Archangium violaceum: one gene and its partner. The protein of the gene in region 2 interacts with the protein of the main gene of each other region in a pairwise test. Links are inferred from orthologs where the notes say so. Each region holds a gene or a part of one and is shown on either strand. Other genes may lie near its edges.

Region 1 (3,785 bases), 4.6 Mb from region 2 along the record:
CCGAGGGCGTGCTGCGCTACTCGGACGTGCAGGCGCTCGGCACCGGCGCCGACGAGGCCCCCTACTGGGGGGCCGTCAACGCCCTCCAGCCCGAGGGGCTCGCCACCCTCATCTACACCTCTGGTACCACCGGCAACCCCAAGGCCGTCATGCTCAGCCACCGCAACCTCGTGTGGACGGCCGAGCACCTGATGCGCGCCACCGGCATGCGGGAGGAAGGGGAGGTGCTGCTGTCGTACCTGCCCCTGGCGCACATCGCCGAGCAGATGCTCAGCCTCCACGGGCCGCTGTCCCTGGGCGCCGAGGTGTACTTCGCCCAGTCCATGGAGTCCGTGCCGAACGACCTGCGCGAGGCCCGGCCCACGCTCTTCTTCGGCGTGCCGCGCGTCTGGGAGAAGTTCAAGGGCCGCATCGAGGAGGTCCTCCGCGAGCAGCCCCCCGCCCGCCAGAAGGTGGTGGGGTGGGCCCGCCAGGTGGCCGCCGAGCGCAACGCCCTCGCCCTGCGTCACGAGCGCGTCCCCCTGTACCTGGAGGGCCAGTACCAGCTCGCCCGGCGCACCGTCTTCCAGTCCCTCCTGGGGAAGCTCGGGTTGGATCGCACCCGCTTCTTCTCCACCGGCGCCGCCCCCATCGGCCGTGACGTGCTCGAGTTCTTCACCTCGCTCGACATCGTCCTGCGCGAGGTCTACGGCCAGTCCGAGGTCTGTGGCCCCACCACCCTCAACACCCACGAGGCCACCCGCCTGGGCTCGCTCGGCCGGCCCCTGATGGGCATCGAGGTCCGCATCGCCGGGGACGGGGAGATCCTCGTGCGCGGCGGCGGCGTCTGCATGGGCTACTTCAAGGACCCCGCCGCCTCCGCCGAGCTCCTTCATGACGGCTGGTTGCACTCGGGCGACGTGGGCCAGCTCGACTCCGAGGGGTTCCTCCACATCACCGGCCGCAAGAAGGAGATCCTCGTCACCTCCGGCGGCAAGAAGACCGCTCCCGCTCACATCGAGATGCTGCTCAAGGCCGTGTCTCCCGTGGGCCACGCGCTCGTCGTCGGCGAGCGCCGCAAGTTCCTCGTGGCTCTGCTCACCCTGGAGCCCGAACGCGCCCGGGCGCTCGCCCGACAGCACGGGTGGCCCGAGGACCTCTCTGTCCTCGCCGAGGATGCGCGCTTGCGCCAGCACCTCCAGGCGGCCATCGAGCACGAGGTGAACCCGCGCCTCGCCCGCTTCGAGGGCATCAAGCGCTTCGCCGTGCTCGCCCAGGACTTCTCCATCGAGGGCGGTGAGCTCACCCCCAGCATGAAGATGCGCCGCCAGGTCATCGAGGCCCGGTACAAGGCCCTCATTGAATCCCTGTACGCCGAGGCGGTGTCCCCGGGCGAGGTCCAGGCGGGGTAGGGCACGGGCTGGGCCCTGGGCCCGCCCTGAAACGGCGAGAGGGCCGCGGGTTCCAGGTCCGTAGACCCTCACCCCGGCCCTCTCCCAGAGGGAGAGGGTGCTCGGAATCCCCGGCACCCTCTCGGCCTCGCTCTACTTGCGATCCGTCATCTGCACGTAGTCGCGACGCTTCGAGCCCGTGTACACCTGACGCGGACGCGCGATCTTCTGCTCCGGATCCTTCACCATCTCCTGCCACTGCGCGCACCAACCCACCGTACGCGGAATCGCGAAGAGCACCGGGAACATCTCCACCGGGAAGCCCATCGCCTCGTAGATGAGCCCCGAGTAGAAGTCCACGTTCGGGTACAGCTTGCGCTTCACGAAGTAGTCGTCCTGCAGGGCGATCCGCTCCAGCTCCACCGCGATCTCCAGCAACGGGTTCTTGCCCGTCACGTCGAAGACCTCGTCCGCCACCCGCTTGATGACCTTCGCGCGCGGATCGTACGACTTGTACACGCGGTGTCCGAAGCCCATCAGCTTCTTCTCGCCCTCGCCGCTCTTCACCGCCTTGATGAAGTCCGGCACCTTCGAGATGTGACCGATCTCACGCAGCATGCGCAGCACCGCCTCGTTGGCGCCGCCGTGCAGCGGGCCGTACAGCGCCGCGATGCCCGCCGCCACCGCCGAGTACGGATCCACCTCGGACGAGCCCACCGTGCGCACCGACGTCGTCGAACAGTTCTGCTCGTGGTCCGCGTGCAGGATGAACAGCACGTCCAGCGCCTTCTCCAGCGTCGGGTGCACCTTGTACGACGCCGTGCCGATCTTCCGGATCATCGCCAGGAAGTTGCCCACATAGGACAGATCGTTGTCCGGGTAGACGTACGGCAGGCCCATGCTGTGGCGGTACGAGAAGGCCGCGATCGTCGGCATCTTCGCGATGAGCCGGGTGATCTGGATGCTGCGGCTGCGCTCGTCCTTGATGTTGCGCGCGTCCGGGTAGAAGCCCGAGAGCGCCGCCACCGTCGAGGCCAGCATGGACATCGGGTGCGCGTCGTAGCGGAACCCGTCCATGAAGGACTTGATGTTCTCGTGCACGTACGTGTGGTGCGTCACGAGGTAGCTGAACTCCTCCTGCTGCTTCTGCGTGGGCAGCTCGCCATTGAGCAGCAGGTACGCCACCTCGAGGTACGAGGAGCGCTCCGCGAGCTGCTCGATGGGATATCCCCGGTACTCGAGGATGCCCTTGTCACCATCGATGAAGGTGATGGCGCTCTTGCAGTTGGCCGTGTTCAGGAACGCTGGGTCGTAACCCATCAGACCAAAGTCGTCCTCGGAGACCTTGATCTGCCGGAGGTTGTTCGTCCGAATGCAGCCATTCTCGATCGGGACCTCGTACGTCTTCCCGGTCCGGTTGTCCGTGATCGTCAGCGTGTCCTTTGGCATGGGCGGGACTTTTCACAGGCGGCAGAGCGCTTTCAACAAAAAAGAACTGCACCCGGGGAGGCCGCGTTTCCCCCTGGGCAACGCCCGTTTCAAGACGTGAGGCGGACCCCAGCGCGCTCCAACTGCCGCCAGAAGCCCGGGAAGCTCTTCTCCACGCACTCCGGCCCGGTGAGGGTGAGAGGCACACCGGACACAACAGAGAGAGTAGCCGCCACCATTGCCAGGCGGTGATCTTCCTTGCTGTCCATCGAGAAGTGCGACGGATGGGAGGTAGGAGGGTGGATTGTCAACGTCTCCCCCTCCAGCTGGGTTTTGCCGCCGAAAGCGTCCACCAGCGTGCGGATTCCCTCCAGCCGGTCGCTCTCCTTAAGGCGCAAGACGCCTACATCCGTGAGCGTGGAGGGGCGTGGCAGCACACATGCGAGCGCGGCCAGCGTAGGCAGCAGGTCCGGGCACTCCTTGCCCGAGGCCACCAGCCCGTCCTTCGCCTTGCCCGTCATGCGCAGGGTGTTGTCGGGGCCGGCCACCGTGGTCAGGCCCGCGCGCTCCACCAGCCGCACCAGCGCCTGGTCCGGGTGGGCGCTGGAGAGATCCGCGCGCTCCACGCTGCCCCCGGTGTGCCAGGCGATGAGCAGCAGGTAGCCCAGGGACGACCAGTCCCCGGGCATCGCCGGGGTGCGCTCGGGTGCCCGGTAGTCCGTCACTTCCAGCCGTCCCTCGGACTCCTGGACGGTGAAGCCGAAGCGGCGCAGCCAGGAGACGGTGAGTTCCAGGTAGCCCGCGCTCGTCAGCGGGCCGATGATCTCCACCCGCCATGGGCGGCGCTCGCGCAGGTAGAGGGCCGCGCACCCCAGCAGGAGGCTGGAGGCGTACTGGCTGCTCTGCGCGCCCGGCACGCGGAACACGGGCTCTCCCGTCTTGGTGGGGGCATGGATCTCCACCGGCCAGGGGTTGCCCTCGGTGAGC
Region 2 (3,694 bases):
ACCCTGGACGGGCTCCGTCCAGGCGGGCGGGGGATTGAACCGTACCCTCCATCTTCTTAATCTTTCAGGGCATTCTCGCTGTTTTCGTCGGCCGCGCCGAAGCGCCGTTGGGGAGTGTGAGCAGAGATGTCCGAAGAGTTGGGTGAGCGCGAGAAGGAAGTCCTCCGAGCCGTCGTGCAGGAATACATCGCCCGGGGTGGCCCGGTCGGGAGCCAGCACCTGGCGCGCAAGCCGGAGTTCGACGTGTCCTCCGCCACGCTGCGCAACGTGCTGGCGGACCTGGAGGAGCTGGGCTTCCTGGAGAAGCCCCACACCTCCGCTGGCCGGGTGCCCACGGACCGTGGCTATCGCTTCTACGTGGACACGCTGGTGCAGCTGAGGGACCCGGGGCCGCGCGACCGCGAGCTCATCCACGCGGGGCTCGCGCACGAGACGGGCATGGAGGAGATGCTCGGCGAGGCCTCGCGCCTGTTGCACTCGCTCACCCGGCACGCGGGAGTCGTCGTCACCCCGCGCCCGGACGTGGCCATCTTCCACCGCATCGAGTTCGTCCGGCTGCGGGAGGACCGCGTGCTGGCCATCCTCGTGGGGCAGAACGGCCAGGTCATCAACAAGCTGCTGTCGGTGGACTTCCCCGTCACCTCGGACGAGCTGCTCAAGGCGAGCAACTACCTGTCCGAGCTGCTGCACGAGGTGACGCTGGAGGAGGCGCGCGAGCGCATCCGGGGCGAGCTGGACCAGGAGCAGGCGCTCTACAACGTGCTGACGGCCAAGGCGCTCAAGCTGGGGGCGGCGGCCACGGACCTGCAGACGGGGGAGCGGGTGCTCATCGAGGGCACGGGCTCGTTCCTGGAGCAGCCCGAGTTCGCGGACGTGGAGCGCATGCGCGCGCTCTTCAAGGCGCTGGGGGAGAAGCACAAGCTGCTGGCGCTGCTGGATCGGGTGCAGCGGGCGCGCGAGATGCAGATCTTCATCGGCACCGAGAGCGAGTTCTCCTCGGCGGGGGACGTGACGGTCATCGCGAGCCCCTACGGCAGCCGGGAGCAGGTGCTGGGGACGGTGGGGGTCATCGGGCCCACGCGGATGAACTACCAGCGCATCATCCCGTTGGTGAACTTCACCGCGCAGGCCCTCTCGAGCGCGCTGGACAAGGCGTGAGCCTTCCCTCCCTCTCCCCCTGGGAGAGGGCTGGGGTGAGGGTCTACTTCCGGCGAAGCTCGAGCCGCGAGGGCTCCTGTGCGGACTGTGCCGCCGCGCCGCGAGCCGCCTCCAACTGGATGGGGCGGAGCCACATCAAGACGAGCGCCGCGATGCACAGGGCGGCGGCGATCAAGAGTGGGACGAGAGAACGGTGTCGCACGGGCCCCTCCGTGGGGATGGCTGGTCGCCATCCAGGAGGGGAGAGCCTAGTGGGGAATGGGGCGGTTGCCGAGATTCCGGCTCAATGCGGGACGGGAGCGGGCGCGTAGACGCGCAGGGCGGCGGGGGCGAGCTCGAAGCGTATCGGGGTGTGGCCGATGAGCTCCCCGTCCGCGTTGATGTCCTGGGGCGGCTGGGCATCCACGTACAGGTACGCGGTGCGCACGGCGGTGACGGCCGGATGGGACACATGCTCGCCGCGGCGCAGGGACAGCGCGACGCGCGCCAGGGTGGACAGGTCCTGCATGTGGCCCAGCCCGGTGCCCTCGCGTCCGGACTCGGCCGAGGGCGCCGCGATGGTGTAGGCGTCCAGGCGGTGGTCGTCGAGCGTGGCATCGGGAGTCACCACGTTGCCCGCGCCGTGGTAGCGCCCGTTGCCCACCACGAGCTGGAGCACCTCCAGCTCCAGGTCTCCCCGGTCGGTCGTCATCCGCACGTGGAAGGGCTGGTGCTCCCAGAGCTCGGCGACGGCGGCCATGGGGTAGGCCAGCTTGCCCACGCGGCGCTTGAGCTGGGGCGTCAGCCGCTTGGCGATGGCGGTGGCCAGGCCGAGGCTCGCGGCGTTGAGGAAGGGCCGCCCGTTGGCGAGCCCCACGTCCACCCGGGCGGTGTAGCCGGCGGCGATGATGTCGCAGGCGGCCTCCAGCGTGGGGGGAATGCCGAGCGAGCGGGCGAAGTCGTTGCCCGTGCCCAGCGGCAGCACGCCCAGCGTCACGTCACGTCCGAGCAGCAGGCGCACGGCATGGTTGAGCGTGCCATCCCCCCCGCCGATGAGGACCCGCCGCACACCGTCTTCCAGGGCCTCGCGCAACACCTGCTCCATGCGCTTGGGCCGGGAGAGCCGGTAGCTGGCGGCGACGGGAATCCCGCGTGACTCGAGCGCCGCGAGCGTGGCCGGGAAGGCCTCGCTCCCCATGCGGCACTTCTTGTTCACGATCAGCAGCGCGGGCCCTTCATCGAGGGCGCCACGCTTGGGAGGGGCGATGAGTGCGGCATCTGGAAGGGCATCGACGGCCATCGTCGTCGAAGATGCGCACGGGCGGGCAGGGAGGCCAGGGACGGCCGGGCACGCCCGGTCCGCTTCCCCGGTTGCCCTCCCTGTGGGTCAGGGTCAGCGTGACTCCTCGTCCTTGGCGGCGGCCACCGCGTCCGCGGCCCACGGCCAGGTGTCCCGCGAGGACTCATAGTGGGCCAGCAGGTCCGCCGGGTCCTTGTAGATGGCGCGGCAGCCCGCCGTGCGCAGGTCCTCCTCGGGGAAGCCGCCGCACAGCACGCCCACCGTGGACACGCCCAGCTTGTTCGCGGCCAGCGCGTCGTAGGGGGTGTCCCCGATCACCACCACGCTGTGTGGCTCCGGCCGGCCGAGCTTCTCCAGGGCCGCATCGAAGATGTCCGGGTGGGGCTTGGACTTCTCCGCGTCCGCCTTGGAGGTCTCCGTGTCCGTCAGCCCCTCGAGGCCGCACAGCCGGACGTAGTGCTCCAGCTCGTCTCCCTTGGCGCTGGAGGCGAGCGCGATGCGGATGCCATCCTGGCGCAGCCGCTGGATGAGCTCCCGCACCTTGGGGAAGGGGCGCAGCTTGGGCATGAACTCCCGCTTGAAGAGCGCGGAGCGGTAGTCGCTCAGCTCCTGGCCGAACTTCTCCAGCTCGTCCTCCGTGAAGAAGACGGGCATCAGCTGGTCGGCGCCCTTGCCAATCTGACTGCGCACGTGCGCGAAGGGCACGTCCCGCCCGAACTCCAGGAAGGCGCGCCTCCAGGCCTCGGCATGCTCGTCCACCGAGTCCACCAGCGTGCCATCCACATCGAAGATGACGTTCCGCACCAGGGCCATTCCGTCGCACTCCTTCCCGGTAGGGAAGGTGGGAACGCCCCTGGTGGGCTTCAACCCCAGCGGCGCTCCTACTGTGCGCCCGCCACCGCGAACGTCTTGGTCTGAACGGTGTAACCCTCGGGCGCGGTGAGCGCGAACGTCTCCGAGGGCAGGGTGGGGTTGAGCTCCACGCGCGACAGGGTGGTCTCCGCGACCTTCTGGGCACCCGCCCACTGCGTCAGCCGCTTGGGCACGCACACGGCCAGGGCCTGGTCGCAGTGCTCCTCCTCCACCCGGATTTCCGAGGTGTCGCCGCCACTGCGGATGCGCTTGCCCAGGAAGTCCATGGCGGGCCAGCGCAGCACGTACGTCACCTCCACGTCACTGCCCGCGGGCTTCACCGTCAGCTCCACGGCCTCGGGGCCGCGGGGGTGGGGAGCGCGGTGGGCGCTCACTCCCTGGCTC

The links. The genes of interacting proteins can lie anywhere in the genome.
Region 1: the proteins of JRI60_RS05880 (region 2) and JRI60_RS24335 interact in binary tests that used the Escherichia coli proteins (3 or more experiments, as listed by UniProt). The link is inferred for Archangium violaceum from one-to-one orthologs.

What each region holds. Positions count from the first base shown.
Region 1 is NZ_CP069396.1:6,007,772-6,011,556, forward strand. What follows is about bases 672-3,531. They hold JRI60_RS24335 (citrate synthase), read right to left. Parts: upstream 2,820-3,531; coding sequence 1,524-2,819; downstream 672-1,523. Other genes in these bases: JRI60_RS24330 (AMP-dependent synthetase/ligase), read left to right, coding at 672-1,391; JRI60_RS24340 (3-phosphoshikimate 1-carboxyvinyltransferase), read right to left, coding at 2,909-3,531. In the rest of the region: more of JRI60_RS24330, read left to right, coding at 1-671; more of JRI60_RS24340, read right to left, coding at 3,532-3,785.
Region 2 is NZ_CP069396.1:1,369,248-1,372,941, forward strand. What follows is about bases 440-3,208. They hold JRI60_RS05880 (lipid kinase), read right to left. Parts: upstream 2,438-3,208; coding sequence 1,442-2,437; downstream 440-1,441. Other genes in these bases: hrcA (heat-inducible transcriptional repressor HrcA), read left to right, coding at 440-1,158; JRI60_RS05875 (hypothetical protein), read right to left, coding at 1,202-1,360; JRI60_RS05885 (HAD family hydrolase), read right to left, coding at 2,531-3,208. Also shown: more of hrcA, read left to right, coding at 127-439; more of JRI60_RS05885, read right to left, coding at 3,209-3,244; JRI60_RS05890 (hypothetical protein), read right to left, coding at 3,319-3,694. UniProt on the Escherichia coli protein: In vitro phosphorylates phosphatidylglycerol but not diacylglycerol; the in vivo substrate is unknown.